2 regions of the Brevundimonas sp. 374 genome follow, and region 2 is predicted to be linked to the other one. Evidence: riboswitches for the same ligand, from Rfam matches in the RefSeq annotation. Region 2 holds a riboswitch; the other holds the start of a gene.
What was found. Region 2 has a riboswitch for cobalamin ahead of BLR19_RS00040 (DUF1852 domain-containing protein). Riboswitches for the same ligand answer to the same signal wherever they lie in the genome.
Positions count from the first base shown of each region.

Region 1: linked by a shared signal. The riboswitch ahead of BLR19_RS10780 (TonB-dependent receptor plug domain-containing protein) and the one ahead of BLR19_RS00040 (DUF1852 domain-containing protein) in region 2 are both predicted to bind cobalamin.

Region 1 covers NZ_FNKT01000003.1:102,868-118,949, reverse strand. The annotation lists gene BLR19_RS10830 (HPr kinase/phosphorylase) at 1-19, shown strand, start outside; gene BLR19_RS10825 (PTS sugar transporter subunit IIA) at 140-544, shown strand; gene BLR19_RS10820 (HPr family phosphocarrier protein) at 541-813, shown strand; gene BLR19_RS10815 (ATP-binding protein) at 891-1,946, opposite strand; gene BLR19_RS10810 (response regulator) at 1,943-2,632, opposite strand; gene BLR19_RS10805 (hypothetical protein) at 3,006-3,827, shown strand; gene BLR19_RS10800 (phytase) at 3,869-4,969, opposite strand; gene BLR19_RS10795 (TonB-dependent receptor) at 5,211-8,075, shown strand; gene lpdA (dihydrolipoyl dehydrogenase) at 8,254-9,660, shown strand; gene mutS (DNA mismatch repair protein MutS) at 9,720-12,401, opposite strand; cobalamin riboswitch at 12,452-12,661, shown strand; gene BLR19_RS10780 (TonB-dependent receptor plug domain-containing protein) at 12,807-14,630, shown strand; gene BLR19_RS10775 (aldo/keto reductase) at 14,614-15,534, opposite strand; gene maiA (maleylacetoacetate isomerase) at 15,630-16,082, opposite strand, start outside.
Region 2 covers NZ_FNKT01000001.1:5,828-21,909, forward strand. The annotation lists gene BLR19_RS00020 (MFS transporter) at 1-495, shown strand, start outside; gene BLR19_RS00025 (hypothetical protein) at 1,036-1,374, opposite strand; gene BLR19_RS00030 (acyl-CoA thioesterase) at 1,376-2,149, opposite strand; gene BLR19_RS00035 (methionine synthase) at 2,146-3,207, opposite strand; gene BLR19_RS00040 (DUF1852 domain-containing protein) at 3,237-4,223, opposite strand; cobalamin riboswitch at 4,330-4,538, opposite strand; gene BLR19_RS00045 (hypothetical protein) at 5,044-5,268, shown strand; gene BLR19_RS00050 (DEAD/DEAH box helicase) at 5,453-8,758, shown strand; gene BLR19_RS00055 (alpha/beta hydrolase) at 8,894-10,252, shown strand; gene BLR19_RS00060 (GMC family oxidoreductase) at 10,249-11,793, shown strand; gene BLR19_RS00065 (SDR family NAD(P)-dependent oxidoreductase) at 11,793-12,596, shown strand; gene BLR19_RS00070 (SDR family oxidoreductase) at 12,656-13,549, opposite strand; gene BLR19_RS00075 (glycoside hydrolase family 15 protein) at 13,542-15,389, opposite strand; gene BLR19_RS00080 (SDR family oxidoreductase) at 15,386-16,082, opposite strand, start outside.

The DNA of each region.
Region 1 (16,082 bases), on a different contig from region 2:
GGCGTTGGAGACGCTTTGAAACCCCGAAAGACGGGTCTATGACACGCCCCTTGCGGTCCATAGAGGGCGGCGTCCGGCCTCCCTTGCCGGGCGGGGGAATGCCTGGGACGGTTCGGGGCGGGATGCGAGTGAAGTCCTCATGATCGGTCTGGTGATCGTCACCCACGGTGGGTTGGCGTCCGAGTTTCTCTCCGCCATGGAGCATGTGGTCGGCCCGCAGCGCGGCGTCGCGGCCATCTGCATCGGGCCCGACGACGACATGGAGCGTCGACGTCGCGACATCGTCGATGCGGCCGCGGCCGTGGACGACGGCGAAGGGGTCATCCTGCTGACCGACATGTTCGGCGGCACGCCGTCGAATCTGGCCATCTCTGTCATGGAACAGACGCGCGCCGAGGTCATCGCCGGGCTGAACCTGCCCATGCTGATCAAATTGGCAAGCGTGCGCGGGCGCGAGACGCTGGAATCCTGCGTGGCCCATGCGCAGGACGCCGGGCGCAAATACATCTCCGTCGCGTCCTGGGTGCTCGCAGGCGAAAAATGACCGTCACCGCGACCCTGAGCATCTGCAACACGCGCGGCCTGCACGCCCGCGCCTCGGCCAAGTTCGTCAAACTGGCCTCCAGCTTCGAAAGCGAGATCCACGTCACCCGCGACGGCGTGACGGTGGACGCCCGCTCGATCATGGGCCTGCTGATGCTGGGCGCCGGCATCGGCTGCAGCATCGACGTCTCCGCCGAAGGCCCGGACGCCGAAGAGGCGATGGAGGCTCTGACCGACCTGGTCGCGCGCAAGTTCGACGAGGATCAGTAGGGCGTCGTCAGCCCCGGATCTGGAACCGCTTCGATTTTTGAGAGGTCCATCGCTGCGCGGGTGATTTGAGAACGCACCTACGAGACGGCGGGGATACGGATCTCGATCCGGGATCCCAGCCGAGCGCCGGTCAAGTAACGGGCCGATCCGCCGTGGGCCTCGGCGATTGCGCGGACCGCGGCCAAGCCCAGGCCGGTCCCGCCATTTTCGCCCGAACCGTGTTTGAAGGCGGTGAAAACGGATCGGGTCATGGCGTCGGGCAGGCCCGGACCGCTGTCCTCCACGGCGATGACGGCGAAGCGTTCATCGGCCGTCAAGCTGACCGAGACAGGGCCGGGATCGGCGTGGCGGCGCACGTTGTCGAGCAGAGCCAAGACAGCCTGCTGAATGCGGTCGCCGTCGCAAACGACCATAGTGGCCGGCGTCGTCCAGGTGATCGGATAGCCCTCCGCCTCGGCTTCCGCGCCGATGAGGGCGCGGACATCGTTCAATCGCTGAGCCAGGTCCTGGGGTGTCAGGCGCAGTTGCAAACGACCGCTATCGGCCAGACTGACGACGCGCAAATCCTCGATCAGGCGGCCCAGGGCGTCGACTGGCTTGAGCAGGGTCAGGATCATCTCGCGGTCCAGCGGTAGAACGCCATCGGCGGCCGCTTGCAGACGGCCTTTCACGATCGTGACGGGCGTTCGCAGTTCGTGCGCGATCGAGGCGTTCCACGTCGTCATGTCGGCGGCGAGCGTCTCAAGCCGCGCAGCCATCAGGTTGAAGTCGTCCACCAGGTCGGCGGTCTCCGAAAAAGACCGATCGCCAGCCATGGCGCGCGCGGACAGGTCGCCGTCGGCGATCGCACGCGCGGCGCCGGACAAGGAGGTGAGAGGCATGACAATGCGTCGGGCCAACTGCAGCCCGGCCACGGTCGCGCCGATCAGGGCCACGACGGCGGCTGACGCCAGAGCGACATAATCCACCGACTGCGGTCGCCAGGCTTGGGGCGAGGCCACCGCATCGGGGTAATTCTCGAAGACCCAGCCGTACAGGGCGAATGCGCCGGCGGCGCTAAGTCCAAGGACGGCCAGGATGACCAGAGCCGTCCGCACGGCGATGTGACGGCCGAGCGCGCGGGCGGCCCTCACGTCAGGACCTCGAGGCGATAACCCACGCCACGAACGCCGACGAGGACACCGTCGGCGCCTGCGTTCCGTAACTTGAGCCGCAGCTTGCTGAGGTGGCTATCCACCGTGCGATCGAGCACTTCATCGCCTTTCAAGCAGGCGTCGGCCAGCTCGGCGCGAGAAAAGACCCGCATCGGATAGCGCGCCATGTGGGCCAGCATGCGGAACTCGGTCAGGGTCAGGGGCAGGCGCTGCGGCTTGTCCAGCCCGCACCACTGGACGATGTGCGCCTCCAGATCGATCTCGAGCGGACCCAGCCGGATCACGCCGCCTTGGCCCGAGCCGCCGCTGCGTCGCAATATGACGTGGGCGCGCGCCACGACCTCGACCGGATTGAACGGTTTGACGACATAGTCGTCCGCGCCGATGCGCAACGCCTGAAGCTTGTCGATATCCTGATCCAGCGCGGTGAGCATGATGACGGGCGTCTCGCCCCTACGCCTCAGTTCGCCCAGCACGCCCCAGCCATCGACGCGCGGCATGCGTACGTCCAGCAGGACCAGATCGGGCCGAAGGGCGGCGTGCAGGTCCAGCGCGATCTGGCCATCCATGGCGCGGACGGTGCGAAACCCCTCGCGCACGAGATAGGCGTCAAGCACGGCGGCGATCTCGGGTTCGTCTTCGGCGATGATGACCAGGGCGCTCATGGTGTCTCCACGACATCGCCCAGCGATGGACGGCGATCCAGACCAGATGGGGTGTCTCCACGATTTCTCCATCAAGTCCACACCCAGGCCCCATGGTCCCATGCGAAGCGGCCCCAAACCGAAACCGCCTTTGAGATCCAATGAAGTTCAGCGCCCACCAGATCTTCGTCGCCGCCATGACCGCCGTAAACGTCGCCGTGCTGGCCGCCTGTGGCGTGTTCATCCTGGCGATGCTGTGAAGCACAGGGATAGGCATCGGGCGCGGGTTGCGGCGGCCGCGAGCCTGATCGCGCTGATCGCGGGGTGCGCCAAACCGGTCGAACCGCCTGCGCCGCCCCCGCCGCCGCCACCTGCGATTCAGCTGGACGACAGTGTGGCGCAGACGGCGTCGGTCTATCTGGTCTTCATGCGGGACGTCGCCGCATTCGAGGGCGGCTTCGTCGATGCGGAGGCGGTGCAGGCGGCGTTGCAACGCGGCGCGACCTCCAACGCCGAGCAGTTGGCGCGGGGTCTGGTGGCCTATGGCGCGGTGCTGGCGATGCAGTCGCCGGACTTCGTTGTGGGGGTGCGGGCCTATGCGGCCGATCCCGCTCAGCGGCGCGAAATCCTGGACCGTCTGACGGCCGACCCCGCCTATGCCGTGACCCTGCCTGGCGCAGACGCCGCGGCCGGGCTGATCGCCGAGGTCATGGAGGAGGGCGCCGCAGCCATCGAGGCCGCAGCGGATCGGGTGGAGGCGGATGCCTATACGATCCAGGCGCGTACCGATCCGCGCCGTCGATGGGCGGGCCAGCCCGTCGCGGACCGACAGGGGCGGCTGGAGCGTGCGAAGACCGCCTCGGCCGCAATGCAGCTGGCGTCGGACGTGGAGAGCGAGACGCTTCTAAAGGCTGCCCACGCCGAACCCTCTCGGGTCCCGAGGTCGCCTCTGGCGGCTCCCTATAAACCGGCGGTGGCCCGGTCCCTGTCCGTCGCCGCGCGGGCGCTGCTGGGCGAAAGCGTGAAGGACGATGGAAGCGATGGTGTCCTGCAGGATCCGAACGCCACCTTCTGCCTGCAGATGTCCAAGCTGAACCTGTTTCAGTGTCTGGCCGCCGCCAAGCCCAGCTACGAAGACATGTTCTGCATCGGCCGACACGTCGTCAGGGACATGGCCGACTGCACCCGCACGGCGTTGAACGCCGCAGGGTCTTGATGAAAGAGACGTGATCGAGGGCGACCGCCGCCGAGCGGCCGCTACAGCCCCAGCGCCCGTCGGATGTCGCGCCAATCGACGTATTTGAAGTTCTGGGTGCCGATATCGTTGACGTCGTCCTGGATGATGACAAGGCCCTCGGGGAAGGGGCCGACTTGACCGCTGGCGGCCGCCAGGCCGTCGGTGCCGGTGACGCCGTCGACGGCGCCGTCGACGACCTTGAACCGGCCCTTGTATTCGGGAGCCGGGCCGTCGATGCGCCAGACGGGGAAGGTGGAATCGCCTTGGCTGGAGGCGATCAGGTAGCGGCCCGAGGCGTCGGTGATGGTGGTCAGGCCTTCGGCGTCGGCGTCCAGGATGTCCTTGGCGATGGGCTGGATCAGGGTACGGGTCGCGCCTGAGGTCGGGGTCAGGCCATAGCGCCACAGGCCGACGTTCTCCTCGTTGATATAGAGGGCGTCGGTGGCTTCGTCGGCGGCGCAGCCTTCGGAGATGGTCCCGATCTCGGCTGTGCGGACCAGGCGCGCCGTGGGCCGGCCGGCGGCGTCCACGCCCAGGATGAACTGGCGAAGCTCGCCCTCGTGCCCGACCAGGATGGCGTGAACCTCGGCGCCGCGTCGGGCGAAGCAGAAGCCGTAGGGTTCGATCACGTCGGTCGCGACCGCGCCCCAATAGAGCACGCCGTTCTGGCCCGTCCCGGCCGGATCGAAGGTGTAGAGAGAGATGCCCGTCTTGCCCGGCGTGCGGTCGCTGGCGCCCAGCACCACCTGCGGACGGCCGCCGACCGACAGGCCCTCGACCACATCGACATTGTTCAGCAGGCCCTCGGGCAGGAACTGCAGGATCTGGCCATCGAAGCCGTAGATGTAGAGGCCGGACTTCTTGTCCGTGCCAGCGACGAAGCCGGGCGTCTGGCGCCCCATGATCGTGACCGGATTTGCCGAGGCCCAGACGGCGGGATCGTCGGCGGCGTCCTGACCCGCCGTGCCGACCGACGGGGTTTCCAGCACGGCCATAACCGGGACGCCGGGGCCGACGAGGCCGGCGCCCTCGCCCTGATAATCGACCTCGTGCGAGGCGCAGGCGGCGAGCAGGGCCAGGGCGGCGCAGGCGGTCAGCGAGCGGGCGAGGGATGGGCGCATGTCGGTCTCCGGACGATCTGGACGCGTCCCTGTCGGCAAGCCGCCCGTGGGTCAACGGCGCGAGCGTGACGGTTCGGCGCCGGTTCGATGACTGATGTTCCGCCAAGGGATCAAGCGTCGCCGTTTTGTCGGAAAACCGCGAACGAGGCGTCGTGGAATCGTCGCTGTCGCGTCGCCGCAAAAGGTTAAGCGGCCCCTCCATCGGCTGAAGCGAAACGTCGCTCGCCGAAGGGGACCTGACATGAAACTGAACCTGCTGATGAGCGCTGCCTTGGCGCCGATGATCCTGGCGCCGCTGGCCATGCCCGCCCATGCCGATGTCGACGCCGCAGCCTCGGCCTCAACTGCGGTCGCCGGCGACGTGATCTACGGCCGGGTGACCAACGCCGCCGGCGCGCCCCTGCCGGGCGCCGAGGTTCTGGTGCGCGGGACCAGCCAGCGGGCCGTGACCAACACCCAGGGCGAGTTCACCCTGCCGACCGCCAGCGGCGCCATGGTGCTGGAGGTCAACTATCTGGGCCTGCCCTCGACCAGCCAGACGGTCGTCACGACGCCGGGCGAAGACGCCAATGTCGCCATCGTCCTGGGCGCCCAGTCTTCAGGAGGAATGGCCGCCACCGACGTGGCCGATGTCATCGTGACCGGCGTCATCACCGACGGCGTCGCCCGTTCGCTGAACCAGCAAAAGAACGCCGACGGCACGGTCAACGTCCTGTCGGCCGACGCCATCGGCCGTTACCCCGACCCCAATGTGGCGGAATCGCTGCAGCGCGTTCAGGGCATCGCCATCCAGCGCGACCAGGGCGAAGGGCGCTACATCAATGTGCGCGGCGCGCCGGCCGCCTTCACCGCCGTGTCGGTGGACGGGGTCGCCATTCCGGCCGTGTCGCCCACGACCCGCGCGGTCGATCTGGACACCCTGCCGTCGGACATCGTTTCCAGCGTCGAGGTGTCCAAGACCCTGACGCCGGCCCAGGACGCCGATTCCATCGCCGGCGCCGTGGACATCAAGACCCGCTCGCCCTTCGACAAGCGCCGCCTGGCCGTTAGCGGCTATGCCGGCGGCAGCTACAACGACTACGGCGGTTCTGACACGCGCGCGGGCGCCACGGCGTCCAACGTCTTCGGCCCGGATCAGACCTTCGGCGCCCTGGTGTCGGTCAGCTATTCCGAGACCAACCGCCGGCCGGACAACGTCGAGAACGGCTGGGTTCTGATCAACCGCAACGCTGCGCAGGGCGGCGGCCAGATTTGGGGTCTGGAGAACACCCTGTTCAAGGACTACGAGACTGAAAGGACCCGCAAGGCCGTGACCGGCGCACTTGAATGGCGGCCGAGCGACGCGATCCGTTTGTGGATCAAGGGCTCCTACGCCCAGTTCCGCGACGACGAGTTCCGCAACACGCTGAACTTCACCTACAGCGACGGCACGCTGCAGCCGGGCTCGACCGACACAAGCGCGACCTTCACCAACGCCCGCATCTACAAGCAGCTGCGTCACCGCACCCAGGAGAACGACATCTCCACCTTGGTGCTGGGCGGCGAGCAGACGTTCGGCAATGGGGCGGTCTGGGACGGCGCCCTGTCGTTCGCCAACAGCAAACAGACCTATCCGCACCGCGACGAGCTGGTCTATCGCTCCAGCGCGACGACCCTGTCGTACAACACGGCCGACCACTATCATCCGACCTATTCGGCCTTCAGCGAGCCGACCGGCTTCTATCTGAACGCCAACAACTACAGCTTCCGCGAAAACACCTTCCGCTCGAACACGACCGAGCAGGACGATGTGGCGTTCAAGACCAATCTGTCGCTGCCCACCGTCATCGGCGGCCGCGAGGTCGAGCTGAAGTTCGGCACCAAATACAGCACCCGCGATGTGGCGGCGGATGAAGAGCGGTTCCGCGATCGGAGCGCGGCCGCCAGCTCCGGCGCCCTGGCCCCGCTGCTGAGCGATCGTCCGTCGCAGAACTACGACTACAATCTGGGCTTCAAGTTCGATGCGGGTCTGGTGACCGACTATTTCGATCGCGTCCGCGCGGGCTCGACCAATCCCGACCCGGTCGCCGGCGTGCGCCGCGTTCCGCAATCGATCACCGCCGACTATACCGCGCAGGAAGACATTCTGGCGGGTTACGGCCAGGCCCGGTTCGATATCGGCGCGACCAATGTGCTGGTCGGCCTGCGTGTCGAGAAGACCGACTTCGAAGGCTCGGCGACCAGCGTAGCCCTGTCGGGCGCCCAGACCCTGGTCAAGGTCGATCGCGACCAGACCGACTTCTTCCCGAACCTGACGCTGCGCCACAGCTTCAGCGATCAGCTGGTCGGTCGTTTCGCCCTGACCCGCGCCATTTCGCGCCCGGACTATACCGACATCGTTCCTCGCGTTCTGGAAACCACCGACAGCGGCCGCACGACGGTGACGCGCGGCAATCCCGATCTGAAGCCGACCCTGTCGAACAACGTCGATGCGGGGCTGGAATACTATCTACGTCCGCTGGGAGTGATTTCGGCCAACGCCTTCTACAAGGACCTGTCGAACTACCGCTTTACCCTGGTCACCGATGGCGTCCCTTACGTGACGCCGACGACCACGGTCGCCCAGGTCACCGAGGCGCGCAACGCGCGTGACGGACACCTGGCCGGGATCGAGTTCAACTGGCAGCAGACGTTCGACTTCCTGCCGGGTTGGGCCTCGGGCTTTGGCGTCTTCGCCAACTACACCCTGACGGATGCGGAGATCAAAACCAGCCGCGCCTTCGCCGGTCGCGACACTTTCGTGCTGCCGGGTCAGTCGGACGAGACCTATAACGCCGCCCTGTTCTACGAACGGTACGGCTTCAGCGCGCGCGTCTCCTACACGCATCGTAGCGACTTCCTGGAGGCGATCGACGCGACCAATCCCGGCAAGGACCTCTATGTCGAGGGGCGCGGCCAGCTGGACTTCACCGCCAGCTACGACTTCGGCAATGGGGTGGAAGTGTTCGGCGAGGCCAAGAACCTGACCGACAGCGCGGGCGTCCGCTACTACGGCGTCAAGGAGCGGACCTACGAGTACGAGAAGTTCGGCTACAACGTCTTCCTGGGCGTGCGCTTCAAGCTCTGAGCGCGCCGGTCAGACATGATCGAAGGGGCCGGGCGGCGACGTCCGGCCCTTTTTCATGGTTTTCGCCTCTGCAATTGGTCGAAACCCGGCCCCATATGGGGTCCAGCGGTTGACCCGTGCGGGGTCGGCGCTAGTGTCCGCGCGCCTTTCCCCGCGCGCCAGAAGACCAGAGGATACCATGGCCGAAGCCACCGCCGCCTACGACGTCGTCATCATCGGCGGAGGCCCTGGCGGCTATAACGCCGCGATCCGGGCGGGCCAGCTGGGCCTGAAGGTCGCCTGTGTTGAGATGCGTTCGACGCTGGGCGGCACCTGCCTGAACGTCGGCTGCATGCCATCCAAGGCCCTGCTGCATGCGTCGGAGCTTTGGAACGCCGCAAACACCGAGTTCGCCAAGATCGGCATCGAGGTCCAGCCCAAGCTGCACCTGGACCAGATGCACAAGGCCAAGGACGACAGCGTCACCGCCCTGACCAAGGGGATCGAGTTCCTGTTCAAGAAGAACAAGGCTGACTGGATCAAGGGCAAGGGCAAGATCGTCGGTAAAGGCAAGGTCGAGGTGACCGCCGCCGACGGCTCGGTCCAGACGCTGGACGCCAAGAACATCGTCATCGCCACCGGCTCGGAGCCGACCCCTCTGCCCGGCGTCGCCTTCGAAGACGGCAAGGTCATCGATTCCACCGGCGCCCTGTCGCTGCCGGCCGTGCCCAAGAAGCTGATCGTGGTTGGCGCCGGGATCATCGGCCTGGAGCTGGGTTCGGTCTGGCGCCGTCTGGGCGCCGAGGTCACGGTGGTCGAGTTCCTGGACCGGATAACGCCCGGCATGGACACCGAGGTCGCCACCGCCTTCCAGCGCACCCTGACCAAACAGGGCATGAGCTTCAAACTGGGCGCCAAGGTCACCGGCGCCAAGTCGGGCAAGGACGGGGTGGAGCTCACCGTCGAGCCGTCGGCCGGCGGCGCCGCCGAGACAATCAAGGGCGACGTGGTGCTGGTCGCCATTGGTCGTCGTCCGTACACGGACGGCCTGGGCCTGGAGAGCGTCGGTGTGACGCCTGACAAGCGCGGCTTCGTCGATCATGATCACTTCAAGGTGGCGGATGGCGTCTGGGTGATCGGCGACGTGACCCACGGTCCGATGCTGGCGCACAAGGCGGAAGAAGACGCGGTCGCCGTGATCGACACCATCGCCGGCAAGTATGGCCACGTCGACTATGCCCTGGTGCCCAGCGTCGTCTACACCTTCCCCGAAGTGGCCTGGGTCGGTCAGACTGAGGACCAGCTGAAGGCGGCCGGCGTTCAGTACAAGAAGGGCAAATTCCCCTTCACCGCCAACAGCCGCGCCAAGATCAATCACGAGACCGACGGTTTCGTGAAGGTGCTGGCCGACGCCGCGACCGACAAGGTGCTGGGCGTCCACATCATGGGCCCGCAGGCCGGCGAGATGATCCACGAGGCCGCCATCACCATGAGCTTCGGCGGCGCGTCGGAAGACATCGCCCGCACCTGCCACGCCCACCCGACCCGTTCGGAAGCCGTCCGTCAGGCGGCCATGGATGTCGAAGGCTGGATGATGCAGGCCTGATCCGAAACGGATCGAGACTCAACCAGGGCCCGGACGGCGACGTCCGGGCCTTCGTTACATCAGGCCAGACCCTTCAGCCGATAGAGCGCCTCCAGCGCCTCGCGCGGGGTCAGGTCGTCGGGGTCGACGTCACGCAGGGCCAGTTCCACGGGCGAGGGGCCGCGCATCGGTTCCGGCTCGGCGACGGCGAACAGGGGCAGGTCGTCCAGTCGGGCGGCGGCGGCCTTTTCGCCTTCCAGCCGGTCCAGCACCGAGCGGGCGCGGGCGACGACGGAGGCGGGGACGCCGGCTAGTTTGGCGACCTGGACGCCATAGGAGCGGTCGGCCGCGCCGGGCGCCGCCTCGTGCAGGAAGACCAGTTCGCCGTTCCACTCGCGCGCGACCATGGACAGGTTGCAGACGTGGTCCAGCCGCGTCTCCAACTGAGCCAGCTCGTGATAGTGGGTGGCGAACAGGGTGCGGGCGCGATTGGTCTCGTGCAGGGCCTCGGCCGTGGCCCAGGCGATGGCCAGACCATCATAGGTGGCGGTGCCGCGCCCGATCTCATCCAGAACGACGAAGCTGTGCGGCGTGGCCTGGGTCAGGATGGCGGCGGTCTCGACCATCTCCATCATGAAGGTGGAGCGGCCGCGCGCCAGGTCATCGCCGGCGCCGACGCGGCTGAACAGCCGGTCCACCACGCCCAGCCGCATCGAGCGGGCAGGCACGAAGGCGCCGGCCTGGGCCAGGATCACCAGAAGCGCATTCTGGCGCAGGAAGGTCGATTTACCCGCCATGTTCGGGCCGGTGACGATGGCCAGGCGCGATCCGTCCTGGCCCGACCCGTCAAGCCGGGCGTTGTTGGGTGTGTAGGGATCGCCGCCCGCCTTGACCGCAGCCTCCACGACGGGGTGGCGACCGGCCTCGACGCAGAAGGTCAGGGTGTCGTCCACGATCGGGCGGGTCGCGCCGACTTCCTGGGCCCATTCGGACAGGGCGGCGTGGGCGTCCAGTTCGGCGAGCGCCTCGGCGACGGCCTGCAGCGGCTGGGCCAGGCGGGCGGCCTCACGTCGCCAGCCCTCGAAGGTTTCGCCCTCGATGGCGAGCGCCCGGTGGCCGGCCTGACTGATCTTGGCGTCCAGCTCCGACAGTTCGACGGTGGTGAAACGGACTTGGGCAGCCAGGGTCTGGCGATGGATGAAGGGGCTGTCGGGCCCGGCGCGGAGTAAGGCTTCGGCGGCCTTGGCGCTGGTTTCGAGGAAATAGCCCAGCACGGCGTTGTGCTTGATCTTGAACGGCACGCCGGACTCGGCGACGGCGCGGGTCTCCAGATCGGCAACGACGCGGCGGCTGTCGTCGCGCAGGGTGCGGGCGGCGTCCAGTTCGGGGCGATAGTCGGGGCGCACATAGCCGCCGTCGCGCGCCAGATGGGACGGCTCGTCCACCAGGCCGTCGATCAGATCGGCCTTCAGCCGCGAGACGTCGGGCGACAGGGTCAAGCGGTCCAGCGCCGAGGCGATGCGGCGCGGCTGACCGGTCAGGGGATCGACCTGACCCACGAACAGACCGGCGACGCCCTCCGCGATCGACAGGCCGGTGCGCACGGCGGCCAGGTCGCGCGGGCCGCCCCGACCCAGCGCCAATCGCCCGACGGCGCGGGCGATGTCGGAGGAAGCCTTCAGCGCGTCGCGCAGGTCACGACGCAGATCACGGCGCTCCAAGAGCCATTCGACGGCGTCGAGCTGCTCGTTGATGGCCAGGGGATCGCGCAGGGGCCGGGCGATGCGTTCGGCCAGGGCCCGGGCGCCGCCCGAGGTGACGGTGCGGTCGATGCAGGCGAGCAGGCTGCCCTCACGCTCGCCGCGCTGGGTGCGATCGATCTCAAGACTGGCGCGGGTCGCAGGGTCGATGGCCAGAAAGCCGCTTTCGCCCAGACGGCGCGGCGGGGCCAGGGCAGGGACCTTGCCGGCTTGGGTCGTCTCCAGATAGGCGGCGATCAGACCCAGCGCCGAGACCTCGGCCTCCTCGAAAGCGCCGAAGCCGTCGAGCGCCGAGACGCCGTACAGGCGTTCGACGCGGGCGCGCGCGGCCTGGGGTTCGGCGATGGCGCCGGCCAGCGCCTGGACCACGCCGCCCGAGCCGTCCAAGGCGTCGCGGGTGGTCTCGTCAGAATACATACGGTCGGTGACCAGGACTTCAGACGGGCGGAAGGCGGCCAGGGCCGCGCCCAGGTCTTCGATAGAACAGGCGACGCTGTCGACCGCGCCGGACGACAGTTCGACCACGGCGACGGCCGCCCGACCTTTACGCACCGCGACCGCCGCCAGACGATTGGCGCCGCGCGCGTCCAGCAGGCTGTCTTCGGTCAGGGTGCCGGGCGTCACGACCCGGACCACGCCGCGATGCACCACCGCCTTGCCGCCCCGCTTCTTGGCCTCGGCGGGGTCTTCCAGCTGTTCGCAGATGGCGACCTTGTGGCCGATGCGGATCAGCCGGGCGAGGTAGCCCTCCATCGCATGGACCGGCACGCCGGCCATCGGAATGTCCTCGCCCTGATGCTTGCCCCGCTTGGTCAGGGTGATGCCGAGCGCCGCCGCCGCGACCTCGGCGTCCTTGAAGAACAGCTCGTAGAAATCGCCCATGCGGAAGAACAGGATGGCGTCCGGCTGGCCCGCCTTGGCCGTCAGATATTGCGCCATGAACGGCGTCGCGCCTTCCAGCGAGGCGGCGATTTCCGGGGGATGGGAGACGGGGGCGTTCATGTGGCCACAGGGTGACGGATCGCGCCCGGCGGCTCAAGGCCGTTGACCGGCTCTTGCACAGGCTTGTCGGCCCTGCGATAGGCCACGTCAGGCGGTTAAGGGAACACGGTGTGACGCCGTGGCTGTGCCCGCAACTGTAGGCGGCGAGAGCGTCGTCCGTCCGGGGTTTCGATCCCGGCGCCACTGGGAAACTGGGAAGGCGAGGACGGCGGTTTACGACCCGCAAGCCAGGAGACCTGGCCGCCGACGTCGCTCGCTCCTGTCCGGGACCAGACAGCAGCGCGGTTTCTCCGTGGAAGCGACCCGACCTTGCGCCGTCCAGACCCATAAGCGGCCTGGCGGGTCGGTTCGCTCATGACGGTCTCTCGCGCGCATTTGCGGGACCGAACACGGGGGTATCGCTCAATGAAGCGTTCCATTCTTCTTTCGACGGCGGCGATTGCGGCCGCCTTCGCCGCGCCTGCCTTTGCCGAGGACGCCACCCAGCTGGACGAGGTGATCGTCACCGCCACCCGCATCCCGGCCATCGTCGCCGACACGCCCGGCGCCCGCGTCATCGACGGCAAGACCATCGAGCAGCGCGGCGCCATCTTCGCCGCCGACATCCTGGCCGATGTGCCGGGTCTGTCGGTGACGCGCTCGGGCGCTTTCGGCGGCGTAGCCCAGGTCCGCATGCGCGGCGCGACGCCCGGCAAGACCCTGGTCCTGGTCGACGGCGCGCCGGTCAACGATGCGGCCGAGCCGAACGGCGCCTATGACTTCTCCAGCTTCGAACTGGCCGATATTGCGCGGATCGAAGTGCTGAGCGGCCCGCAGTCGTCGCTGTGGGGATCCGACGCCATCGGCGGGGTGATTTCCTTCACGACGCAAGAGATCGACGGCCTGCGCGCCGAGGCCGAGGCCGGCAGCTTCGACACCGTGCGCGGCCGCGTGTCGGCCGGGGTCGCCAACGAGACCTACGCCTTCAGCGCCTATGCTTCACGGTTCGACACCGACGGGATTTCGGCGGCCGACGAGGCGGACGGCAACACCGAGGCCGACGGCTTCCGCAGCACGACGCTCGGCGCCAAGGGTCGCTACGTCCTGTCCGATGCAGTCAAGGTCGATGGATCGGTGCGCTGGAACAAATCAAAGGCCGATATCGACGGCTTCCCGGCGCCGAACTATGCGCTGGCCGACACCGCCGACACCCAGGAGAGCGAGCAATGGTCGGGCTTTGGCCGGGTGACGGCCAAGGCGTTCGGCCTGACCCATCAGTTCAGCGTCTCGGCGTCGGATCTGGATCGCAGCTCGGTCAGCGGCGGCTTCGGCTCGACCTTCACCGGCGACCGTCAGGCTTATCGCTGGCAGGCGAACGGCCAGGCGCAGGACATCGACTATGCGTTCGGCGTGGAGCGGAACGAGGCCTCGGCGGCCCTGTCGTCGGGACTGTCGCGCGACCTGTCGATCACCTCGGTGTTCGGCGTGGCCCAATACGATGTCGGCGCGCTGAACCTGACCGGCGGACTGCGGTATGACGACACCGACGATTTCGGTTCCAAGACGACGGGGCGGGTGTCGGCAGCGTACGACTTAGCCGGCGGCTTCATCCTGTCGGGCGCCTACGGCACGGGCTTCAAGTCGCCGACGGTCAGCCAGGCGGTCTGCGACTTCTGCTTTGCGCCGCGGCCCTATCCCGAGCTGAAGCCGGAAACGGCCGACAGCGTCGAGATCGCCTTGGGCTGGGCCTCGGCCGACGGTCGGTTCGACGGGCGGGCGACCCTTTATCGCCTGAACGTCGAGGACCAGATCACCTATTCGGCCGGTCGCTATATCAACGTCGCCAAGACGCGGTCGGACGGGTTCGAACTGGAAGGCCGCGCCCTGCTGGGCGGCGGTTTCGACCTGACGCTGGCCTATGCCTGGACCGACGCGACGGACCGCACAACGGGCGCGCGCCTGCTTCGCGTGCCGGAACACGCCGGTTCAGCGACCCTGGGCTGGACGGGCGATCGTCTGTCCGGCGCGCTGACAGTGCGGGCGGAAGGCGATCAGGACGACTCGGGCGGCTTCTCGACCGTGGCGCGCGACGGCTTCGTCACCGCCAATCTGAACGCGGTCTATGAACTGACCGACCAGGTCACCCTGACGGCGCGGATCGAGAACCTGGGCGACGAACACTATCAACAGGTGTTCGGATACGGCGAGCCGGGACGATCCGGCTACGTCGGGATCAGGCTGCGCTACTGATCCGGGCGCGGGCGTCGGCGGTGAAGGCCGCCGGCGCCTCTAGCGCCAGAGCCGCCCACTCCAGATTGGGACAGGGAGCGTGGGCGGCGGCCAGGATGGCGCGCAGTTCGGCGGCGGAGGCGACGCTGGCCACGACCTTGTCGACGCCGGGCAGGGCCAGGGCGTAACCCAAAGCCGCCTGCATCGGATCGCAACGCTGCTCGGCCAGACGCCGGCGGGTGCGAGACAGCGCCTGGGCATGACTGGCCAGTTCGGCCGGAAGATCGTCGCCGCCCGCGAACAGCAGGCCGCCGGCGAAGACCGAAGACAGATGGACCGAGGCGCCCGTGTCGGCGATGGCCTCGAGCACGCCGTCCTGGGCCGCGCGCTGGTCCAATAGGCTGCAGGGCACCTGGACCACATCGGCTTCCAGACGGCGCGCGAGAAGCGCGGGGCCGTCCTCGATCGTGGCGCAGAAGCCGATGCGGCGGAACAGGCCGCGATCCTTCAGGCTGCGGGCGCGATCCCACAGGGCGCGGCCCTCGGCGCCGGCCAGATCGGCGGCGTTGGAAATCAGCAGAACATCGCCGCGCGGCAGGCCCATCCGCTCCAGCGAACGACGAGCGCGGGCCTCGACCCGGTCCAGACCTTCGCTGAGCGCAACGGTGCGGACCGTAACCTGGAAAGGCGAGGGGAAGGGCCAGGCCTGACCCAGCAGGCGTTCGCCGTCGCCCTCGGGCCGGGTGGCGATCAGCTTGACCCCGGCGTCGGCTCCGGTTTGCAGCAGAAAACGCATGGCTTCTTCGCGGGCGCCGGAAGGCGCGCTCATGAAGGCGCCGGGCGCGCGCTCGGGCTCGGTCACCACGGCGAGGGCCAGGCGATGGATGGGCGACGACGCCGAAGGTGTGGCGGGGGAATACGACACGCCCGACACTATGATCGCCAATGCTTAAGGGACGCTGAGCGAGACCTTAAGCGAACCCTACTTATCCACCGCTGATATACGCACTGAGGCGAAAATCAGGCGTCGGCATCAGGCTGCAAGTCCGGGTGGGCCGAGGCGAAGGCGGGGTGAGCCAAGGCGGTCTGTTCGACCGCCAGCAGACGCGGCCAGGGCGATAGGTCCATGTTGAAGCGCCGCGCCGAATACATCTGCGGAATCAAATAACAATCGACCAGGGTCGGGGCGTCGCCGAAGCTCCAGCCGGCGCCGTGGCGGGCGATCAGAGCCTCCAGCGCGTCGAAGCCCGGCGCGATCCACCGGGCCGCCCAAGCGTCCACGGCGGCCTGATCGGCGTTGAACTCAGACCGGATGGCCTTCAACACGCGCAGATTGTTCAGCGGGTGAATGTCGCAGCCGATCAGCGCGGCCATGGCGCGCACGGTCGCCCGGTCGTTCGCCCCCTTCGGCAGCAGGGCCGGGTCGGGGTGGGTTTCCTCCAGCCATTCCAGAATGGCCGGGCTCTGGGTCAG
Region 2 (16,082 bases):
CTGTATTTCGTCACCGATGCCGTTGGATGGCCAGGGCGTAGTCCAGAACGGTCACATGCCGTGCTGACGGGCGTAGCGTTCGCGAGCGTCGTAATCATTACTATCACAATGGCGCTGTTCGGGGCGCGAATCACGCGCCGTCAACCTATTGCTTTCATAGGAGCGGTGGCCCTTAGCATCGGGGCTCTCGCCTTGGCGATCACGCCATCATGGACAGTCGTGATCCTCGCCTTCGCGCTCTATGGAGTGGGGCAGGGGGCCTATGGATCCGTGGAAATGGGCTTGATGGCGGATGCCCTTCCCACACAAGACAATCGTGGTCGGGATATGGGCCTCAACAATCTGGCGGTCGCCTTACCTCAGGCGATGGCCCCAATCGCCGCCCTCATTTTGGAACAGGTGGGCTTCGATATTCGAGGCCTCTACGTCGCTGCGGCAGCGTGTTTCGCTGCTGCTGCGGTCGTCATGAGTCTATTTCGGTCAGCCCGGACATGAGCGTTGTCGGATTAACCTGCACGGGCTGAAGCGTGCTGTCAGGCTGACCAAGGCAGGACACACTTTGCCCCTACACATAAAATCTCAGGTGGTGGCCGCCACCGATGCTGCCTGAGCTTCGGCGCGGCAGCTACGAAGGGTGGGGCAGGTCATCAGATGTCTAAAGGATCGCAGACGGATAGAGATCCGGTCGATCATCGACATCCACGTCTGATCGCCGCAGCCGTGTTTGACTCTCAGGGGGAGATTGAATCCAGAAGGATCTGACTATCCTCAAGAGGGACTCGTCCTGAAGAAGTATGGAGAGATCACGGATCAAGACATCGAAGCTTAGCGTTCCGCCTGATCGTGAGAACCGCTCCTTCAGAAGCTTGATCACAGAGTGGGTGGAACCCATTTGGACAGCTCGCCGATACCACTAGGGCACGGGAAACAACATCGGCCCCCGAACGGATAGGATGTCCGCTTTGCGCGTGGGTGCCAACGTCCGCTTCTAGCGCATTCGCGACGGAGCGAAATGACGGATTTCGAGGCCTTCGGTTAGGCGGGGACAGCAATCATGCCAAATATACTACCAAGGCCAGTGCATGCTCCCGCACCCAGATCAACCTCACACCTTGTGAGGCACCCAGAAGCCCCGCCCGAAATGGCGGGGCTTTTTGCTGTCCGGGCTTCACTCAGACCTAGCAACACGCCCAACCTGCCATGCACCTGCAGGTCGAACTTGCCCAGGCCGTCCAACAGGTAGGTATCCATGCGGCTGACCCGCTGGCGGATCTCCGCGCGGATATCTTCGTCGTCGTTGTCCTCTAAAGCTTCGTGAAAACGTCCGACGCGTTGGCCGTCAGCGCTTGCGGCAGAGGGATACAGCTGCGTCATTCTACAGCATCTCAACCTCCTCTAAACTCCGCCTGGCTTTGATTGTCTTCGGCTTGCCCGCGTCATCGACGGCCACCATTACGAACTCGGCCGTGGTCGAGCGTCGCCGTTCTCCTGTCAGGAGGCGTTCTGCCCAGAGTTGCACCTCGACCGAGAGGGCGCTTCGCCCAACCATCTTCACGCGCGAGACCAGTTCGACCATGTCGCCGCCGTCGATCGGGGCCTTGAAGTCGATACGGTTGGTCGCTGCCATGACCATGACTTCGCGCGCATGGCGGGTCGCTGTGACGAAGGCGGCTTTACCCATGAGCTTGAGCGCGTCGCCGCCAAAAAGGGTGCCGTAGTGGTTGGTCGTGCCGGGAAAGACCATCTCTGCGGTCCTCAGCCAGCCGTCGTCCGTTTCGTCTGCCTGATCGAGCGGCGCCAACGGTTGATGATCGTCCGCCGGCCTCAGTGCGACCATGTTGAAGGCTCCGCGCGTGCACAGGCGGCGCTCGCCGCTCAGCAGGCTTTCGGCGTGCAGTTCGACTTCGACGCCCAAGGACGAGCGCCCGATCCGAACAACGCGGCCGACCGCCTCGACCATCTCGCCGATCCGGGCAGGGGCGGCGAAGTCGATCCGCTCGCATCCGGCCGTGACCACGGACCGTCGCGCGTGACGGCTGGCGGCCAGAAAGGCGACCTTGTCCAAGTGGGCCAGACCAACCCCGCCGAACAGGGTGCCATGGTGGTTGGCGTCGCCGGGGAACACCATGTCGATCAGGCGCACCCTCACGGCTCGCACCTTTCCGCGCCGTAGTAGAGGTCGCGGGACAGTTCCTCGCGCACGATCTCGGCGCCGGCGCTCAAGGCGCGCAGCTTGCCGTTGGCGACGCGGCGCGACAGGGGCGCCATACCGCAGTTGGTGGCCGGATAGAGTTTGTCGGCGTCCACGAACTGTAGCGCCCTGCGCAGGGTGTCCGCCACCTCTTCGGGCGTTTCGATCGTGTCGGTCGCGACGTCGATGGCGCCGACCATCACCTTCTTGCCCCGGATCAGTTCGATCAGATCCATCGGGACGCGCGCGTTCTGGGCTTCGAGCGAGATGATGTCGATGCTGGAGGTCCGAAGCTTGGGGAAGGCCTCCTCGTACTGCCGCCATTCCGAGCCGAGGGTCTTCTTCCAGTCGGTGTTGGCCTTGATGCCGTAGCCGTAGCAGATGTGGACCGCCGTCTCGCACTTCAGCCCCTCGGCCGCCTTCTCCAGGGTCGCCACGCCCCAGTCGTTCACCTCGTCGAAGAAGACGTTGAAGGCGGGCTCGTCGAACTGGACGATGTCGACGCCGGCGGCCTCCAGTTCGCAAGCCTCCTCATTGAGAATTTTGGCAAACTCCCAGGCCAGTTTTTCGCGGCTGCCGTAATGGTCGTCATACAGGGTGTCGATCATCGTCATCGGCCCGGGCAGGGCCCATTTGATCGGCTGGTCGGTCTGGGCTCGCAGGAACTTGGCGTCATCGACGAAGACCGATTTCGGACGGCTGACGGCGCCCACGACCACCGGGACGCTGGCGTCATAGCGATTGCGGATTCGCATGGTCTTGCGGTTCTCGAAATCGACGCCGTCGAGGTGTTCGATGAAAGTCGTGACGAAATGCTGGCGGGTCTGTTCGCCGTCGCTGACGATGTCGATGCCGGCCCGGCGTTGATCGTCGAGCGACAGGCGCAGGGCGTCCTGTTTGGCCTCGATCAGGTCATCGCCCTGCAGCTTCCAAGGCGACCAGAGCGTCTCGGGCTCGGCCAGCCAGACGGGTTTGGGCAGGCTGCCGGCGGTCGAGGTCGGGAGAAGGGTTTTCATGAGGGGAGACTCTGAAATCTGGAAACTGATCAGGCGGCGGCGAAGGCGGCCGACCATTGGTCGAGGCGGGCGCGGTGCGGCTTGATGAACCGCTCCTCGACGAAACGGCCCTGCTCGACGGCCAGCCGACTACGCTCGTCGCGGTCGTAGACGATGCGGGTCAGCGAATAGTCCTGCGCCTTCAGGCTGGGCTGATACAGCTCGGTCGCCGGGGAGTTGGCGTTGTAAATCTCGGGCCGATAGATCTTCTGGAAGGTCTCCATCGTGGCGATGGTGCTGGCCAGTTCGAGGCCGGTGTAGTCGCCGGTCAGGTCGCCGACATGGTACAGGGCGAACGGCGCGACGCTGCCCGGTGGCATGAAGTAGCGGACCTTCATCCCCATCTTCGCGAAATACCGATCGGTCGGCGAAAAGGCGTCGTTGTCGTATTCCAGGCCCAACACAGGATGGTCGAAGCCCGTGCGGTGATAGGTCTTGTTGCTGGAGACGCTGAGGCAGATGACCGGCGGCTTGGCGAAGTTGTCGCGATAGGCGCGCGACGTCAGAAAGTGCCGGAACAGCTTTCCGTGCAGATCGCCGAAGTCGTCCGGCACGCCGCCGTTCGGATGCGCCTTCAGGTGTTCGGGCAGGACTACGCTGAAGTCGTAGTCACGGACATAGGAAGAGAAGTTGTTGCCCACGATGCCATCGATCCGCCGGTTCGTCTCCTTGTCTATGATCGTCGTCTGCAGGATTTCGATCAGCGGAAAGGCGTCGTCGCGCTCCGAGCAAAGGCTCATCTCGACCGAGACGATCTGAAGCTCCAGCGCATAGCGATCGCCCCTCGGATTCTTGTGGTGCGCCAGCGAGTTGAAGCGGTTGTCGATCATCCGCAGGGTATTGCGCAGATTGTCCCGGCGGCTGTCTCCTCGCGCCAGGTTGGCGAAATTGGTGGTGATCCGCGTCGTCTCGGCGGGACGATAGTCTTCGTCGAGCGCGGTCCGCGTGATCCTGAATGTGAAGTCGGTGCTCGCCATGTCTCTGCCGTTGATGCTGTGGCGAGACAGCGGACAGGGACGCGCGACCGCTCGCGCGCAGTCGTCCCGTCGCGGCGTTCATGCGACCTGACCGGACACCCCGCCGGAGGACGTTATCTGTCGGGGCAGGTCTCCTGGCTCACGGGTCACGGCTTCGGGTCCGGCCTTCCCAACGTCCGAAGACGTCAGTGACACGAAATGGACCTTCGGCTCGCCGCTCACAGTTGCGGGGGCAGCGCCGGCATCGCACCGGCTTCCCTCTTAGCTCCGCATCGCCCGAAGGCGACGCGCAGAACCTCGACCTATTCATGAGACGCGCACCCGACGCCGAAGTCAAGAAACGCATAAGGATATCCTTATGGCTTCTGGCGGCTTCTATCATCGCTCCTGCTGTTCAGCTTTCCGGGGTCATGGCTCCACGAGCCCATCAAAGATTGAACAGCATCTCTTTGGATCCCGGTCTGCCACAGACGCCGCCGGGAAGTTCGTCGTCCGACAATACTGAGGCTGCGCGAAGGCACGGGCGAAGCGCTCGAGGTGCTAGCTTATGCGCTGATAACGATAACGAATCCTCGAGGTTTGGTGGAAATGAGGCACCTTAATTCGAAGAGGTTCTGTCAAGTCCGCAGATTGCGCTAGCCCAATCACTCAGGGGCTTGAACCCTCTGGGCGGCGCCCATCGGGCGCGCTGCGCGTTGTCCCGACGATGAAGCAGCCCTTTCGATACCCTACGACTCCAGACGGCCGCTATTTCGTGGTACGAGGCCGGCTTTGGCGATGCGCCAATCCAGCGTTGTCGGCTGCGGCGAGGGACGAACTGGTGCATCATCTGATGTCGGCGCGCCGGGCGGTGCGGACGGCCCTGGCGGCTGAGGATCCAGATGCTCTGGCCGCATCGCGGCGGAGCGTGGACAAGGCCAAGGTGGGGCTGGGCGAGCGGGGGCCGGTTTGGTGGAGCGACGGCTCACCGGATCTCAATCGGCGCATGGTGCGCAACACCCCCTACGCGGATTGGTTCGCCAGTTTGTCCGAGACGCGCGAATGATGACAGCATTCCATCGTTTCGTTGTGGCTTAGGCTATGCGTGCGATACGCCGACGGCCGAAATAGCCGCCGCACGGAAAGATCCTGCAACTTCCTTTTAGGGCGGTTCCGTCGCGCTGGCGGCTGAAACGACTGGGGGTACGAAAGCGGGCGCAACCCCCGGCCGGCCTTGGGGTTGAGCCAAGATGAAATCGTCACTTGCCGACACCGATCTTTCCGCCACGGGCCAACAGGTCCTCGTGGGAGGGCCAGCGCCCGAGCAGGACGACGGCAAGCGTTGGAAAATGCCGGCCGCGGCTGTGGCGGCTGGACTTGCTGAGATGAAGGCAAGGCGATCGCAGGCGGTGGTTTTCATAGCCACCAGCGAACGCCGCGCCGATGAGATTGCGGCGGCCCTCTCGCCGATGGTGAAGGACGCCGAGGTGCTGGTCTTGCCGCCCTGGGACTGCCTGCCTTACGACCGCGCCGCGCCTTCGCGAGAAAGCATGGGGCGGCGTATGGCGGTCCTGGCCGCCCTGAACGAAGCCAGCGCAAGGCCTGTGTTCTTGGTCACCTCGCCCGATGCGATCGTGCAGCGGACGCCGTCGCGCGAGCGGATCAAGGCCCGCTTGTCGCTCGCGGCGGGCGAGGCGCTGGATCGCGAAGTCCTGGAATCGTTTCTGACCGATACGGGCTATGCGGCGGATGAGCGGGTCGACGAACCTGGCGAGTACGCTCTGCTCGGCGCGGTGGTCGACGTCTTCCCGCCGGCGTCCGCAACGCCTTATCGCATCGCCCTGGACCAGGCGGACCGGATCATCGAGATTCACGCCTTCGATCCCGTGTCACAGCGCCGGGGCGCCGAGATCGAGACGATCTGTCTGACCCCGGCGGCTGAGTGGAGCGACCGGTCGCCCGAGGATGATGAGGCCGATCATCAGGACACGGGGCCGTCGGTCGATGCTGAGACCTCAACAACCCTGTTTGATTTCCTGGACAAGCCGATGATCCTGACCGACGTGGGCGTTCAGGATCGGTTCGAACGCATTCGCGCGCATGTGGCCGAAGCCTATGACACGCGCCTGCGGTTCAGTGAGGGCGCGCGTCCTGCGAAACCCGACAGCCTCTATTTGACGGAAAAGGACGTTCGGCAGGCGTTGAAAGGCGCCAAACCCCTGAGCGTCAAGGGTTGGGCGCCGACGCCGGCCTTCGCATTGGAGAAGTCGCCGGGGCGGGCCCTTAAACAATTCATTGCCGAGCGGCGCGAGGCGGGCGACCGCATCGTTCTGACAGGATTGCCTCATGAGCACAGGATCATCCTACGCCTGCTGCGTCGCCACGATATCGATACGCCCGTGGCGCTCGAGAGCTGGAGCGCGATCGCACCACTGCAGCCCGGGCAGATCGCCGTCGTAACCGCCGATCTGGACACAGGCTTCCGACAGTCGGCCGCCGGTCTAGTCGTCCTGACGCCCTCGGACATTTTCGGCGGCCGGATCGCGCGAGGATCCGGCGACACGAACGATGCGTTCGGAGAGACCGAACTGCGGTTGGACGATGTGGTCATCCATGAAGACCACGGTCTGGGCGTCCTGAAGGCGTTGGAGCGGGTCGCTGCCGATGGTGTCGAGCGCGACGTTCTGCGCATCGAATATCACGGCGGAGGCACCATCCTCGCGCCGATCGAGGAGTTCGGCAAAATCTGGCGTTATGGCTCGGAGCCGGACGCGGTGTCGCTAGATCGGCTGAATACCCAGGGATGGCTAAAGCGACGCGCCAAGGTCAGCGCGCAGATCGACGAGGCCGCAGCGGCCCTGTCCGCCCGGGCCGAAGCGCGTGCAGCGCTGAGGACCGAGCCGATCACCGCGCCGCGTCAGCCGCTAGCTCGGTTCGCCGCCGGCTTCGCCTTCCCCGAAACGACCGATCAGGCGCGCGCCATCGAGGCGGTCCTGTCGGACCTGGGATCCGGCAAGCCCATGAACCGGCTCGTCTGCGGCGATGTCGGTTTCGGAAAGACCGAGGTCGCGCTGCGCGCCGCGGCGGCCGTGGCCCTTGCCGGCAAACAGGTCATCGTCGTCGCCCCGACCACCGTCCTGGCGCGCCAGCATTTCGAGGTCTTCAAGAGACGGTTCAAGGATACTGACATTCAAATCGGCCACCTGTCGCGCGCCGCAGACAGCGCGGAGGCGCGGGCGGTCAAGGCAGGGCTGGCGGACGGCTCCATGCGCGTCGTGGTGGGTACGCAGGCGCTGGCGTCGAAAGGGTTAGCGTTTTCCAGTCTTGGGCTTGTCATCATCGATGAGGAACACCGCTTCGGCGCGCAGATGAAATCTGCCTTGGCAGAGAAGGCGCCGCATCTGTTGTCGATGTCGGCCACGCCGATTCCAAGAACCTTGCAGAGCGCCATGGTCGGCATTCAGGACGTCAGCCTGATCGCCAGTCCGCCCGCCCGACGCCGGCCCATCCGAACCTTCATGACCCCGTTCGACGCCGGGGCGGTTCGCCTGTCGCTGATGCGCGAGAAGGCGCGAGGCGGCCAGAGTTTCGTGGTCGTGCCGCGGATCGAGGATATGGAACCCTTGGCGGAACGCTTGAAGACCCTGACGCCCGAGCTGTCGGTGGTCTTGGCGCACGGCGACATGTCCCCGTCCGCGATCGACGAGGTCATGAGCCGCTTCTCCGACGGCGAGGGGGACGTGCTTCTGGCCACGAATATCATCGAGACCGGCCTGGATGTGCCGCGCGCCAATACGATGTTGATCTGGCGGCCGGACCGGTTTGGCTTGGCGCAGTTGCATCAGCTGCGCGGGCGTGTCGGCCGGGGGCGGCGACAGGGCTTCACCTATCTGCTTTCCGATCCTGAAGCGCCCATGGCGGCGGCGACGGAGGCCCGGCTTCAGACATTGGAGGCTCTGGACCGACTGGGGGCGGGCTTCGCGATCAGCGGGCGCGATCTGGACCTGCGCGGCGGCGGCGATCTGGTGGGCGAGGAACAGGCCGGACATGTCAGGCTGATCGGCTCGGCCCTGTATCAAGCCGTCCTGGCTCGGGCGCTCGCGGCTGCCAAAGGCGATCCCGATCCAGACCAAGCTTCTCCCAGTCTGAACGTCGGCGCGACAGGGCATCTGCCGGCGGACTACATCCCCGACGAAACCGTGCGCATCAATCTGTACGCCCGGTTGGCGCGCGCCACGACGGCGGAAGATGTCGACGCCTTGCGAGACGAAGCCGAAGATCGGTTCGGCTCTTTGCCAGACCCCGCAGAGGACCTGTTCACCGGCCGTCGCCTTGCGGTGCTCGCCCGTGATGCCGGCGTCACGGAAATCGTGTCGGGACCGAAGGCGACGGCGTTGCGGATCGCGGCGGCGCGTCGGCCCGGCATGGAAGCGTCCTTTCCGTTGCGTGATGATCGACGCTGGTCCGAGGATCGCATGATCGTCGACGCCGCCAACGACCAACCGCACGACACAGCCTTCATTGAAAAGCTTCTGACCGAGTTGGCGGCGGCCTGAGGCGGGGCGAGTTTCAGCGGTTTCGGCGGCCGGGTTCTGTTTTGTTGGGAGCAATTGCGCCGCTGGCGCGCTGATCGACGACCGCCGACCGATCACGGCGGAGCCTCGCGTCTCCGCTTTCTAAAAAGCCCCTGCATGCCCACAGACACCCGCCTCACTGTCGTCTTCCTTCATTCTCTGGGCTCGAGCCGCCACGATTGGGACGCGGTGATCGACCGGCTTTCCGATGAGGTACTGACTGTCGCAATCGATCTTACAGGGTTCGGGGACAGGGCGGGGGAAGGCTATGGCGATGTCCAAGCCGTGCTCGAGGACGTGAGCCGCCGCCTGATCGATCTCCATCTCCCGCGCTGGATCCTTGTCGGCCATAGCATGGGCGGCAAGTTTGCGACCTTGATCGCCGCGCGGGCGCGTGACGGGGCGGCGGGCCTGAGCGGGTTGCTGGGCGTGGTGCTGGTCGCCGGATCGCCACCCTCGCAGGAGCCGATGGACGAGAACAGGCGCGCGGATATGCTGACCTGGTTCGACGATCCGACCAGGATCGAGGATCGGGGACGCCAGTTCATCGACGCCAATATTGCCGCCGGTCTGCCGCAAGCCGCCTTCGATCACGCGCTGGCCGATTTCACCCGAACCAGCCCCCAAGCCTGGCGGGGATGGTTGGCCGAAGGATCGCGCGAGGACTGGTCCGATCAAGTCGGCGTCCTGCCTTTCCCTGCCCTCATCATCGCCGGCGCAGAGGATGGCGATTTGGACGACGCGGCGCAGCGGCGTGTCAACGCCCCCCACTATCGCGCGTCTGACGTGGTGGTCGTGCCGGATGCGGCGCACCTGATCCCTCAGGAACAGCCGGAGCGTCTTACGGGCCTGGTTCTGGAGTTCGTCGAGAAAGTCGGTTCATCCGCGCTGCCTCCAGCCTTCGTGCGTCTGATGGCGTCCGATCACGTGTCGGATCGCACACGACGCGCAATGCTGGATCGTCATTTCGGTCCGGCGCCAGCCGAGGGCGGCGTCCTGAACCCGTCCCAGCGCGCCGTGCTGTCGGCGATGATCGCGCGCATTCTGTCTGATGCAGGCGATCCGGATGATCTGACGCGGCGTCTGGATGTGGGGCTCGCCAGCGGACAGGGCGACGGGTGGCGGTTCGCCGATCTTCCCTCGGACGCCGAGGCCTGGCGACGCGGGCTGGATGAGATCGCCGCCATGGCGCCGGAGTTCGCAACCCTGGCCCCCGATCGCCAGGAAGACATCCTGCGCACCATTTCACAGGGCGAATGGCCCGAGCCGGGCCGGCTTTCGGCGGACGCCATGAGGCTGTGGTTCGAGGACGTCGTGTCCGAGGCCGCGCGCCTGTGGATGTCGCTGCCGGCCACCTGGGCCCAGATCGGTTACGACGGCTTCGCCACGGGCGGCGAAGGCCGGTTTCAGGGCTACGATCAGACGGCGGCGGACCACACCGAACCTTGGCGTCTGCCGATGGAGGGCGTGGGTTGAGCGCGCCTGCAAGGACGGCCGGCGAAACCGATGTCGTCATCATCGGCAGCGGGGCCGGCGGTGCTCCGATCGCGGCCAGGCTGGCGAAGGCCGGGCTTTCGGTCACGGTGTTGGAGGCAGGGCGGGCTTTCGATCCGGCGGAGCATACGCCCGACGAAACGACGGCCGATCTCTATTGGATGGAGGAGCGCCTGAGCGGAGGGCGCGACCCAACCGCCCTTGGGGCCAACAACTCCGGCCAGGGCGTCGGCGGCTCGCTCCTGCACTGGGGCGCCTTTTGCCCACGACCCGATCCCCGTGATCTGACGCTGGCCTCGGAGACGGGTCGCGGGCGGGACTGGCCGTTCGGCTGGGACGAACTGAAATCCTATGTCGAGACCGTAGAGACGGTGATCGGGGTCTCAGGCCCGGCCGACTATCCGTGGGGCGGGCGACAGTTCGCCTATCCGCCTGTCCCGCGCAACGCCCCGGCGGATGCGATGGCCCGTGGTGCGACGGCCGTCGGGCTGACCGTTACGGATGCGCCGGCAGCCGTGCTGTCCCGCGATCGCGAGGCGGGGGCGACGCCCCACCGCATGGCCTGCGTCAACTGCGGCGCCTGCCATCAGGGATGCAGAACCGGCGCCAAGGGCGGCGCGGACAACAGCTTTCTGCCGATGGCCGCAGCCAGTGGCGCCAAGATTATCGCCAACGCGCGGGCGATAGGCGTCGAGCGTGACGCCGGTGGACGGATCAAGTGCGTGATCTATCGTCGCGACGGGCAGGATCAACGGCTGAAATGTCGAACGCTGTTCCTTTGTGCGGGCGGTGTCGAGACGCCGCGCCTGCTGCTGAACTGGGAACTAGGCAACGCCGGCGGCGAGGTCGGCCGCAACTTCATGACCCACGTGGCGACCCAGGTCTGGGGGCGGTTCGACGCCGATATGTCAATGAACCGCGGCTATCCGTCTTCCCTGATCAGCGAAGAAATGGTGCGTCCGTCGGACGCGAACTTCGCCGGCGGCTATCTGATCCAAAGCCTTGGCGTCATGCCGGTCACCCTGGCGGGCGGGTTCGCGCGCGGCGCGGGCCTATGGGGCGCGCCGCTGGTCGATACGCTGCGTAACTATCGCCGGCTCGCCGGGATCGGCATCAATGGAGAGTGTCTGCCGAACGACGACAACCGCCTGACCCTGTCCGATGAGGTCGACGCCGTCGGGCTGCGCAAGGCGCGGATCGACTTCAGCTATGGCGAGAACGAGCGGCGTCTGGACGCCCATGCCCGGCGCGTCATGGCGGATATTTGGACCGCCGCCGGCGCCGAGGACATCTTCGCGGTAGCCCGGTCGGCGCATACCATCGGCGGCTGCCGGATGGGAGACAAGGCGGACGGGGCGGTCGTCGACGCCGACGGGTGCAGCGTCGAGATCGACAATCTGTACGTTTGCGACAACTCCGTCTTCCCCAGCGCGCTTTCGGCCAACCCGGCCTTGACCCTCATGGCCGTCGCCCTGCGCACGGCCGATCGCTTCCTCGAACGTCAACGAACAGGAGATTTGTGATGGACCTCGGGATCAAGGGGCGGATCGCCCTCATTTCCGGCGCCGATTCCGGCATGGGCAAGGAGACGGCGCGGTTGCTGTTGGAATCCGGCGTAAGGGTCGCCTTGACCGACAAGCCTGACGGCACGCTGGATGAAGCCGTCCAGGAGCTTTCCGCCTTGGGCGAATGCATCGGCGTGACCGGCGACGTGACCAAGGCCGACGATGTCGAACGCCTGTGGGCGGAGGTCCGAGACCGCATGGGCGATCCGGATATCTATGTGAACGCAGCGGGCGTGACCGGCGCGACCGGCGATTTCCTGGATGTCGATGACGCCGGTTGGCTGGAGACGCTCGACATCAATCTGATGGGCGCGGTGCGGATGTGCCGCCAGGCCATTCCGGCCATGCGGCGTTCGGGCTGGGGCCGCATCGTCCTGTTCGCTTCGGAAGATGCGGTGCAGCCCTACGTCGATGAACTGGCCTATTGCGCCTCCAAGGCCGGCATTCTCAGCCTGGCGAAGGGTCTGTCCAAGGCCTACGGCTGCGACAATGTGCTGGTGAACACGGTCTCGCCCGCCTTCATTGCCACCCCGATGACCGACGCCATGATGAAGAAGCGTGCCGAGGAACGCGGCGAAACCTTCGAGGAGGCGATCAAGAGCTTCCTGAAGGAAGAGCGGCCCGGCATGACGTTGGATCGCAGGGGCAAGCCGGAGGAGGTCGCAGCGGCCGTCGCCTTCCTGTGTTCGGATCGCGCCAGCTTCATCAACGGCGCGGGCATCCGGGTGGATTCCGGCTCCGTTGCCACCATCGCCGGCTAGTCGCCCGGCAGAACGAGAGAGACCGGCGGCGGGATGATCCCGCCGCCGGTTTTGTCTTGTCAGGCGACGCCCATGCCGCCGGTGACGCCGAAGACTTCGCCCGTGATGTAGCTGCCTTCTTGAGAGGCCAGCAGCACATAGACCGGGGCGATCTCGACGGGCTGTCCCGGACGACCCAGCGGCACCTGCTCGCCGAACTTCATCACGGCTTCCTGCGGCTGTCCGCCAGACGACTGCAGCGGCGTCCAGAAGGGGCCGGGCGCCACGACATTGGCGCGTATGCCCTTTTCGATCAGCTGCTTGGACAGGGCCTTCGTATAGGCGACGATCCCGGCCTTGGTGGTGGCGTAGTCTAGCAGGATGGCGGAAGGCTCATAGGCCTGGATCGAGGCGGTGGTGATGACCGAGGCGCCAGCCGGCAGATGCGGGACGGCCGCCTGGGCGATCCAGTGCATGGCATAGAGGTTGGTTTTCAAGGTCTTGTCGAAGTCTTCCGACGTCACCTGAGAGATGTCCTCGCGATACTGTTGGCGGCCGGCGTTAATGACCAGGATGTCCAGTCCGCCCAGCTCCGACACGGCCTGTTCAACCATCTGCCGGCACCAGTTTTCATCGGTGATGTCGCCTGGAAGGTCGATGGCCTTGCGGCCCTCAGCCTCGATCAGGGCGATGACTTCGGCGGCGTCCTTGCGCTCGGACGGCAGATAGGAGAGGGCCACATCGGCGCCTTCCCGAGCATAGGCGATGGCGGCCGCCCGGCCGATGCCGCTGTCTGCGCCGGTGATCAGGGCCTTGCGTCCTTTCAGCTTGCCGGAACCCTGATAGCTGTCCTCGCCATGATCGGGTTTGGGGTCCATCTCGCGCGCTTCGCCGGGCACAGGCTGCGGTTGGCGCGGGAAGGGCGGCTTTGGATATTGCTCGCGCGGATCCTGAAGGGTCAGGCGATCAGTCATGGAACGTCTCCGTTTCGGGCTGGGGGGAAGTGGTCTGCGCCTTGCCGACTGCGGTCAGGGCGGTCAGATGCGCGAGGTGGCTGAGCCCCTGCGGCATGTTGCCGAGGTAGGCGCCGGTGTCCGGGTCGATCATCTCGGTCAGCATGCCCCAGCGGCCGCTGAGAGCCTCGCGCAGGCTGTCAATGCGGGCGCGCGCCTTGTCCGGTTCGCCGAGCGTCGCCCAGGCTTCGGCGATCCAGAAGGAGCAGGCGATGAAACAGCCTTCCTCGCCCTGCATGCCGGTATAGCGATAGTGAAAGACGCCAGCGCCGAGATGGCGATCTAGCGCCTCAAGGGTTGCGCGCAGTCGATCCTCGCCATCGAACCGGAACCGCACGGCCAGGGCCAGGGCGGCGTCCAGCTTGTCGCTGCCTGGATACATGACGAAGGCCTGAAGGCTTTCGGACCAGCAATGCGTCTCGACCCAGTCAAAAATCCGGTCGCGCTCCCGCCGCCAGCGATCCCGGCAAGTCGTCGGCAGTTGTCCCGCGTCCGCCAGCTCGACCGCACGGGCCAAGGCCTGCCAGCAGCTGATCTTGGACATAGTGTAGTGCTGCTGATCCTCCAGCTCCCACATGCCCGCGTCCGGCTGTCTCCAGGCGTCGGCGCACTGGTCCGCCAGTTCCGACAACTGCTGGGCGCTGGCGCTGTCGAGGATGTTGCCGCAACCGACGAAGCGCGAGGCGGTCTCGAAGATGTCGCCGAACACGCCGTGCTGGGCCTGATCGGCGGCCCGGTTTCCGGTGACGACCGGACGTGAGCCTTGATAGCCCGGCATATCCCAGTGCGTTTCCGGCGGCACGAGCGCGCCGTCCAGGCTGTAGCAGACCTTGGCGCCATGGCGCTTCAGCTGCATCAATAGCCAGCTGAAGGCGGCCTTGGCCTCGGCCTGGGCGCCGGCCGCGAGGAAGGCTTCGATCGTATAGCCGGCGTCGCGCAGCCAGGCGTAGCGATAGTCCCAGTTCTTGTCGCCGCCCAGACGCTCGGGCAGGGACGTCGTGGCCGCTGCGGCGATGGCGCCTGACGGCGAGTACAGCAGCAACTTCAACGCCAGGGCGCTGCGAATGAAGTCGTCGCGATACAGGCCGGGACAGTTCAGACGCGCCGCCCAGTCCCGCCATTCCTGATCCGACAGGTCGATGCGGGCGTCGATCTCTTCGATGGACGGCACGACCAACGGCTCGTCCCGCCCGGCGACGATGGCCACCGTGCGCCGCTCGCCCGCGCCGACAACGATGGTTCCGACAATGCCCTCATCGGACCATTCGCATGAGATGCGCGGATCGTGGACGAACAGGCCAAGCACCCGCTCAACGTGGAAGACCGTGTGTTCGCCGATCTTGGAATGGTACGGATTGGCCGTATCGCCCCGACGCCCCAGACGCATGTCCAGGGCGAAGGTCACCTCGCCCTCCAGGCCATCGATACGGCGGGCCAGTTCGCACCACGGCAGGCGGCCGGCCGTGCCGCTGTTCAGGCTCTCGGTCAGGCGCGCCCGCCCGGCGGCGGTGGTGAATTCCGTCTCCAGCACATTACTGGCGGGACGATAGCGGCGGGTCGCCGTGAAGGCCTCGGTCGGCGTGATCGCAAACCGGCCGCCCTCCGGATCCAGCAGGCGGTCGAAAAGCGGCGGCGCGTCGATCGCCGGCACGCACCACCAGTCAATGCCGCCATCCAGCGCTGAAAGCGCCACCGTCCGGCCTTCGCCCAGAACGCCGTAGTCTTCGAGGGCGACGTAACCGTCGGGACGGAGCGTCTGTGACGAGCGCGCCGGATGGGGCGTGAAGGCCGTCTCTATCATCGTTTGGACGATCCGATCGCAAAGCCCGCCGTCACCGCAAGGCCGGCTAGGACACCGACCGCCGCGACCTTGATCGCCGCGATCTGGCGGCTGGACACGAAACCGATCCACGGTCTGACGACCCGTTCGGTGTCCGGACCGTCGATCGCCGCCGGACCGTCTTCGGGTTGATCGAGATTGCCGAGACGCGGCAGTTGCGGGTCGCCCTGCTGCGCTGTGATCATCCTGGCGGCCTGCCGATCCGCCAGCGCCGGTGCGAACTGTTGCGCCAGCGCCATCAGCCATGTCGTGCGACCCACGAAGACCTTGCGGCTGGGCCTCTGCACAGCCGACCAGACGGCGTCTGCACACAGGCGGGGATCGAACAGGGGATCTGGAATGACCTGCGCCCGGTCGGTCCGGTTGCGTGACCACAAAGGCTGGGGCGTGTTGACGGCCGGCAGATAGACGGTGGTCAGGGTGACGTTGGAGGCTGAGGCGATCAGTTCGGCCCGAATAGCCTCGGTAAACCCGTCGACGGCGGCCTTGGCGCCGCAATAGGCCGCCTGCAGCGGGGCAGGGCGCAGCGCCAATCCTGAGGAAATCTGGATCACCGCCCCTTTGTCCGCCGGCCGCATGACCCGAAGCGCCGCGCGCGTTCCGTAGACCTGAGACAGATAGGTCGTCTCGACGACGCGGCGGTAATCGGCGTCG